Regions from separate parts of the Shewanella sp. 1180_01 genome, predicted to be linked through region 2. Evidence: predicted binding sites of a transcription regulator. Region 2 holds the regulator's gene; each other region holds the start of a gene.

Region 1 (2,276 bases), on a different contig from region 2:
TGCACAGATTAATACTTGATTGGCTTAGTTTTTGCTTTAAAACCGTCATTGAGTCTTAGACGCCGAATTTTTGACGATGAATTCTATTTTAAACGCCTTCAATCTTAATCGCAGCAATACCAGCATCGCCGATGCCTATGGTGCCAATAGCCAAAAGACGAGTACGGCTAAAACCGATGCGACCACTGAGACCAAGAAAACTCAGACGGATGCCGCTAAACCCGACGCGGGTAAAGCCGATGAGATAGCGCTGTCGCCACGGGCGCAACGTGCACAGAAAATTCAGTCGATGGCGAAGGATTTTTTTGCCGATGGAAAATTTGGTGTCGCCGATATTCCCGCATTAGTGTCACGTTTACAAAAAGACGGCATTTTATCGGACGTGCAACTCGACCGTTTATCAAAAAACGGTATTACAGTTCCGAGCACAACCACGCCGAGTAAGCAGTCGCTGCAAGATTTCTTAGATGATGAGCTCAAATCATTAGCCAAAAAATCATCGAACAACCCCCTTATCAATACCTTGGTCGATGCGAAAAACGTTTTGACCAATATGGATGATGCTCAGTCGCCGGTGCTCGCTCAAAAAGCCACCAAAGTCCTTGGCCAGTTAACGGATTATTTAAACTCCGAGCCACCACTAACGGATACCCAAAAGCAGCAATGGCAGGGGCTTAAATCTATGATGCAACTCGCTTCTTCTATGGGCTCGCATCAGTCGGCATCGGGCCAACTCAGTAGTTATCTCGCACTCGCTAAACGTTAATCTTGAGTTATGGTGCTTGATCATCACTGATTTCAGGCATCAACTAGCTGGGTTTAATCAGCAGGTCAAGGCGCAATTTTCAGATAATTGGGCCTAGCTGCAGTTCTGGTTTGTTCTTTTATTTCATCCTAAAAACTATGATCTGGATCATGGACGCCTCACCGTCGCTGTAGCTTAATGCTCTACATATTGTGTTTTATGCTTTTAAAATCACTAGATGTAGTGTTAATTTTTAGGCGAGATGGAGAGGAACTGAACAATGCCAGTCGTAATTAAGCGTGATGGTTGCCGCACACCTTTTGATGAAACAAGGATAAGGGATGCAGTGAATGCCGCTGCAAACTCAGTTGGAATAGAGGATGGCGACTATGCAGCGACAGTGGCAGCGTGTATCAGTCAAAGCGTCGCGACCTTAACCGAAGTCGATATCCATCATCTGCAGGATGCGGTTGAGAATTTACTGATGGAAGGGCCGTACAAATCATTAGCGCGGGTGTATATCGAATACCGTCACGACCGAGATGTGTGCCGTGAAGCGACCAGTAAATTAAACCTCGAAATCCGTGGTTTAGTCGAGCAAAGCAATGCGGCGTTACTCAATGAAAATGCCAATAAAGATTCGAAAGTTATCCCAACTCAGCGGGATTTGCTCGCAGGTATAGTCGCCAAACATTATGCCAAGAGTCATATCTTGCCAAAGGATGTGGTTGCTGCCCATGAAGCGGGCGAGATCCACTACCACGACTTAGATTACTCACCGTTTTTCCCGATGTTTAACTGCATGCTGATTGATTTGGCGGGCATGTTAACCCATGGTTTTAAAATGGGTAATGCCGAAATCGAAACCCCTAAGTCTATTTCAACGGCGACAGCCGTCACCGCGCAGATCATTGCCCAAGTGGCGAGCCATATTTATGGCGGCACGACCATTAATCGTATCGACGAAGTGTTGGCGCCATTTGTCGCTAAGAGCTACGACAAGCACTACCAAATCGCCTTGAATTGGAAGATCACCGACGCCAAAGCTTTTGCCACGGCGCAAACTGAAAAAGAATGTCACGATGCATTTCAGTCTTTGGAGTATGAGGTTAATACCTTGCATACCGCCAACGGCCAAACACCATTCGTGACCTTTGGCTTTGGGTTAGGCACCTCGTGGGAATCCCGCTTAATTCAGCAATCTATGCTGAAAGTACGGATGGCGGGATTGGGTAAAAATCGTAAGACGGCAGTTTTTCCTAAGTTAGTGTTTGCGATTCGTGATGGCATTAATCACAAGACTGGCGATTGCAATTACGATGTCAAACAGATGGCGCTCAAGTGCGCGACTATGCGCATGTATCCCGACATTCTCAATTACGAGCAAGTCGAGAAAGTCACAGGTTCATTTAAAACCCCAATGGGCTGCCGCAGCTTTTTAGGCACCTACGAGGAAAATGGCGAACTCATGCATGAAGGACGTAATAATCTCGGGGTAGTGAGCTTAAACTTGCCGCGGATTGCTTTAGAA
Region 2 (2,276 bases):
ACGGGCGCGACTATCGAGTATGACTCTTAATGGCTGCAGTAATTGCGCCTCGGTTACGCTGTCTTTTATGCCGCCAAGCTCTTGATATCGTACATTGAGTGAGGGATCGTCAGCCAGTATGGTTTCAATCCCAGTCACCAACGCGCAGGAACGTAAGCGTAAGCGCTGCACGTCGCGGCGAGATTCAGGCCCGGTAATCCATTTAGACACACCGTTAGACAGCGCGGTTTTACCATCGAGACTCGCAGCCAATTTGACTGTAACTCTGGGTAAACCCGATTCCATGCGCTTCATAAAACCTAAATTCAAGGCATAAGCTTCATCGCGGTGTAATCCCACATCCACTTCAATACCAGCGTCGCGCAGCATTTGAATACCGCGACCAGCCACTTGCGGATTAGGATCTTCTACCGCTACCACCACACGTTTAACGCCAATATTGATCAGCGCCAAGGCGCAGGGCGGCGTGCGGCCATAATGACTGCACGGCTCTAAGGTGACATAGGCTGTTGCGCCGCGGGCGTGTTCACCTGCCATGCGTAAGGCATGAACTTCGGCGTGGGGCTCACCCGCTTTTTGATGATAACCTTCGCCGACAATCTGATTATCTTTAACGATAACGCAGCCCACACTGGGATTGGGTCTCGTGGTGTAAAAGCCTTTGCGCGCCAATTGAATCGCGCGGCTCATCATTTGGGTATCGAGTACGGACCAACTTATGTTCAAGCTCATGTTCAACCCTGTTGTTAAAGGTTTCGGCTTTCACCAGTCTTGTAAATCTGTGTTTAAAACCTGTCTTGCAGAAGCTATTAATCAAAAGCCTCTTTTAAAGCTAACGCAACCAGAAGCCTGAACGACAGGCCACAAAAATCGAATAACTACTTTTGCAGTTTGGCGATGGCTTCACCAAATTCAGACACGTCTTCAAAAGCGCGGTACACAGAAGCAAAACGTATGTAGGCGACTTTATCGAGACTCATCAATTGCTCCATCATCAAGTTACCCACCATTTCTGACGGCACTTCCCGCTCACCAGTGGCGCGTAGGGTAGATTTGATTTTGCTAAGCGCTTGCTCGATTTCATCCATAGACACGGGGCGTTTTTCAACGGCGCGCAGCATGCCACCTTGGAGTTTTTCTTCATCGAAGGGTTGGCGTGAACCATCACGTTTAATCACCCTAGGCATGACTAACTCGGCGCCTTCGAAGGTGGTAAATCTTTCATGGCATTCGGTGCATTCTCGGCGACGGCGCACTTGATGGCCTTCCGCCACTAATCGAGAATCGATGACTTTAGTATCTGTCGCGCTGCAAAATGGACAATGCATTGAGCCTCCTGCCAGTGAATGCGAGTAAAGCGTTAATGGCTTTACCTGTTAAATCTCAGCTAAACGCAATGGATTTAAGCCTAAGATTTTACCAATAAAAATGGCCGCTTGATGCGGCCATGGGATTTTATCCTATTTATGGGCTGAGGTTAACTACCGGATGCTAAGTACCTGATGTAAGTACCTGATGTAAGTACCTCATGTAAGTACCTAGTCAGCAAGCGATCACTCTCAGCCAATCATCTACTTAGCGTAGATGCGTCAGCAAATTAGCCGTAAACAGGGAAACGTGCACACAGTGCCAGTACTTGGCCCTTCACACGCTCAATCACAGCAGGATTGCTTGCATCATCAAGGATGTCACAAATCCAACCAGTCAGCTCTTTCGATTCCGCTTCTTTAAAGCCGCGGCGCGTAATCGCTGGCGTACCGATACGCACACCTGAGGTCACAAAAGGTGAACGTGGGTCGTTTGGCACTGAGTTTTTGTTCACAGTAATGTTAGCGCTACCTAAGGCGGCATCGGCTTCTTTACCGGTTAAGTCACGACCAATCAGGTCAACTAACATTAAGTGGTTGCTGGTTCCACCAGAGACGATTTTGTAACCGCGCTCAAGGAACACTTCAACCATAGCTTTAGCGTTTTTAACCACTTGCTGTTGGTACACTTTAAATTCTGGCTCTAGTGCTTCTTTGAACGCAACCGCTTTACCAGCGATAACGTGCATTAATGGGCCACCTTGACCGCCTGGGAATACCGCTGAATTCAACTTTTTGTACAAGTCTTCATCGTCAGCAGCAGACAGGATCACGCCACCACGAGGACCGGCTAAGGTTTTGTGGGTCGTTGACGTCACAACGTGTGCGTGTGGAACTGGGTTTGGATAAACGCCAGCAGCGATAAGACCGGCAACGTGCGCCATATCGACAAATAGGTAAGCACCTATT
Region 3 (2,276 bases), on a different contig from region 2:
CGGTGCGACTTTTGAATCGAACGGGCTGTGAGTGTTGCAGTGATCCACGTTTTGAATGTAGATACGGCCAGTTGAGGCGCGCTCTTGCATCATCAGTGAAAACAGCTCAACAGCCTTTATGGTTTTCTTACGAATGCTGCTGTCTTGCTCATATTGCACATATAAACGTTCGAATTCATTTTGATCTTCAAAGAAAGCATCGTACAAGCCAGGTACGTCAGATGGGCTAAACAGGCTGATGTTTTCGCCTTTGATCAGACGTTGATACATGACTTTGTTCAACTGCACACCGTAGTCTAAATGACGGATACGGTTGTCTTCTACGCCGCGGTTATTTTTCAATACCAGCAGAGATTCGACTTCTAAGTGCCAAATAGGGTAGAACAGGGTCGCAGCACCACCACGCACGCCGCCTTGAGAGCAAGACTTAACTGCGGTTTGGAAATACTTATAGAAAGGTAAACAACCTGTGTGGAAGGCTTCACCACCACGGATTGGGCTACCTAAGGCGCGAATACGACCGGCGTTAATACCGATACCCGCACGTTGACTGACGTATTTCACAATCGACGAAGCTGTCGCGTTGATTGAATCTAAGCTGTCACCACATTCGATCAGTACGCAAGAGCTGAACTGACGTGTTGGCGTGCGCACACCGGCCATGATTGGCGTTGGTAGCGAAATCTTAAAGGTCGATACCGCGTCATAGAAATCTTTAACGTATTTCAGGCGCGTTTCTTTTGGATAACGGGCAAACAAACAGGCCGCGACCAAAATGTAGAGGAACTGGGCGCTCTCGTAGATTTCGTGCGTCACACGGTTTTGAACTAAATATTTGCCTTCAAGCTGTTTTACCGCAGCGTAAGAGAAGTCCATATCGCGCCAATGGTCGATATAGGTATCCATCACGTCGAGTTCTTCGCTGCTGTAATCCTGCAGAATGTGCATGTCATACTTGCCAAGCTCAACTAACTTAGTCACGTGGGTATACAGTGCTGGCGGCTCGAACTGACCAAAGGCCTTCTTACGCAAATGAAACACCGCTAAACGGGCGGCGAGGAATTGATAGTCCGGTGATTCTGGAGAAATTAAATCCGCAGCCGCTTTGATAATGGTTTCATGGATAGCTTCGGTTGGGATGCCATCGAAAAACTGTAGGTGCGAGCGAAGTTCAACTTCAGAAACAGAAACGTTTTTTAATCCCTTGGCTGCCCAAGTAATTACGCGGTGTATTTTTTCGAGATCGATATTCTCACGATCGCCACAGCGTTTTGTGACTGTCATAGTGCTATTCATTTGGAGATAGGCCTTGGTTCTTATATCTATTTAGGTGAGCAAATTCACCGTACGTATCCTTGTAAAACAATCAATAACCGTCCCTTAAATACTGCTGACTGGTTGAAAACGAGTCAATTAAGCGGCGAACTACTAGTGTGTCTGATTGCTACCTATACACAAGATATGGTGTTTTAAATTATCTGGGATACAAGATAGTGAGGTTTGACCCTATTTGCAAGTCTGAATTCAGGGGACATCTTGTGGATAAGTTGAGGATAAGCTTTCGCGTTAGTAACGACTAACCTTGAAGCTCAATTTCAGGTTAGTGTGTCGCACTCATGGGGGATTTTTAGGCGATCTTTTCTTTAGATCGCGATCGCGCACAAGTGCCGATCTTTTATCCGCCGACCTTTCGCCGCCTGATTTTATTCGCAGGTAAAAATCAGGCAAACACACTTATGTGTGTCTGCATATTGGCTTTAGCAAAAGGTTTATCTTTGAGTGTCATGGTGACGTCTGTTAGCCGTTTTATTAGCGAGTTTTTCTAGGCCAATGCGTCGACTAATGCCTGATGTAGCTCAGTTGGGCTGGCAAAGTGTGCGTGAGCTGGCCATTGCGATGGCTTGTCGTTGACACCCAGATAACCCCATAGGGCAACGCCGCCTAACATGCCCGCCGCCTTCGCTGCTAACAAATCCCGCTCGGCATCCCCAAGATACAAAATGTGCTCTGGAGCGCAGTTCAGTTGCTGAGCCCCTAACAACATAGGTGCTGTGTGGGGTTTTGGGTGTTTGGTTGAATCGCCACTGATGATAACGGGCATACGTAAGTGTAAATTCAGTTTTCGCAATAAGGGACGGGTAAAGCGGGCTGGCTTGTTGGTGATCACCCCAAACGGCAGCTGCGTTAACTCGAGCCAGTCGAGTAATGCTGCAATGCCTGTGAATAGCGCACAGTGATCGCCATTAATGCGCTGATAGTGGGCGAGCAGCCCTTGC

What was found. Region 2 encodes NrdR, which represses ribonucleotide reductase genes. Its sites were predicted from a motif close to AAACACNANATNTNGTGTTT; they were not measured.
Region 1: the regulator NrdR is predicted to act here: its motif matches at 975-994, upstream of nrdD (anaerobic ribonucleoside-triphosphate reductase).
Region 3: the regulator NrdR is predicted to act here: its motif matches at 1,451-1,470, upstream of nrdA (class 1a ribonucleoside-diphosphate reductase subunit alpha).

What each region holds. Positions count from the first base shown of each region.
Region 1 covers NZ_VXCT01000006.1:30,165-32,440, forward strand. Annotated here, with positions in the region: gene FW758_RS05245 (hypothetical protein) at 77-766, shown strand; gene nrdD (anaerobic ribonucleoside-triphosphate reductase) at 1,026-2,276, shown strand, end outside.
Region 2 covers NZ_VXCT01000015.1:46,114-48,389, forward strand. Annotated here, with positions in the region: gene ribD (bifunctional diaminohydroxyphosphoribosylaminopyrimidine deaminase/5-amino-6-(5-phosphoribosylamino)uracil reductase RibD) at 1-732, opposite strand, end outside; gene nrdR (transcriptional regulator NrdR) at 879-1,328, opposite strand; gene glyA (serine hydroxymethyltransferase) at 1,598-2,276, opposite strand, start outside.
Region 3 covers NZ_VXCT01000004.1:127,266-129,541, forward strand. Annotated here, with positions in the region: gene nrdA (class 1a ribonucleoside-diphosphate reductase subunit alpha) at 1-1,296, opposite strand, end outside; gene FW758_RS04470 (HAD family hydrolase) at 1,823-2,276, opposite strand, start outside.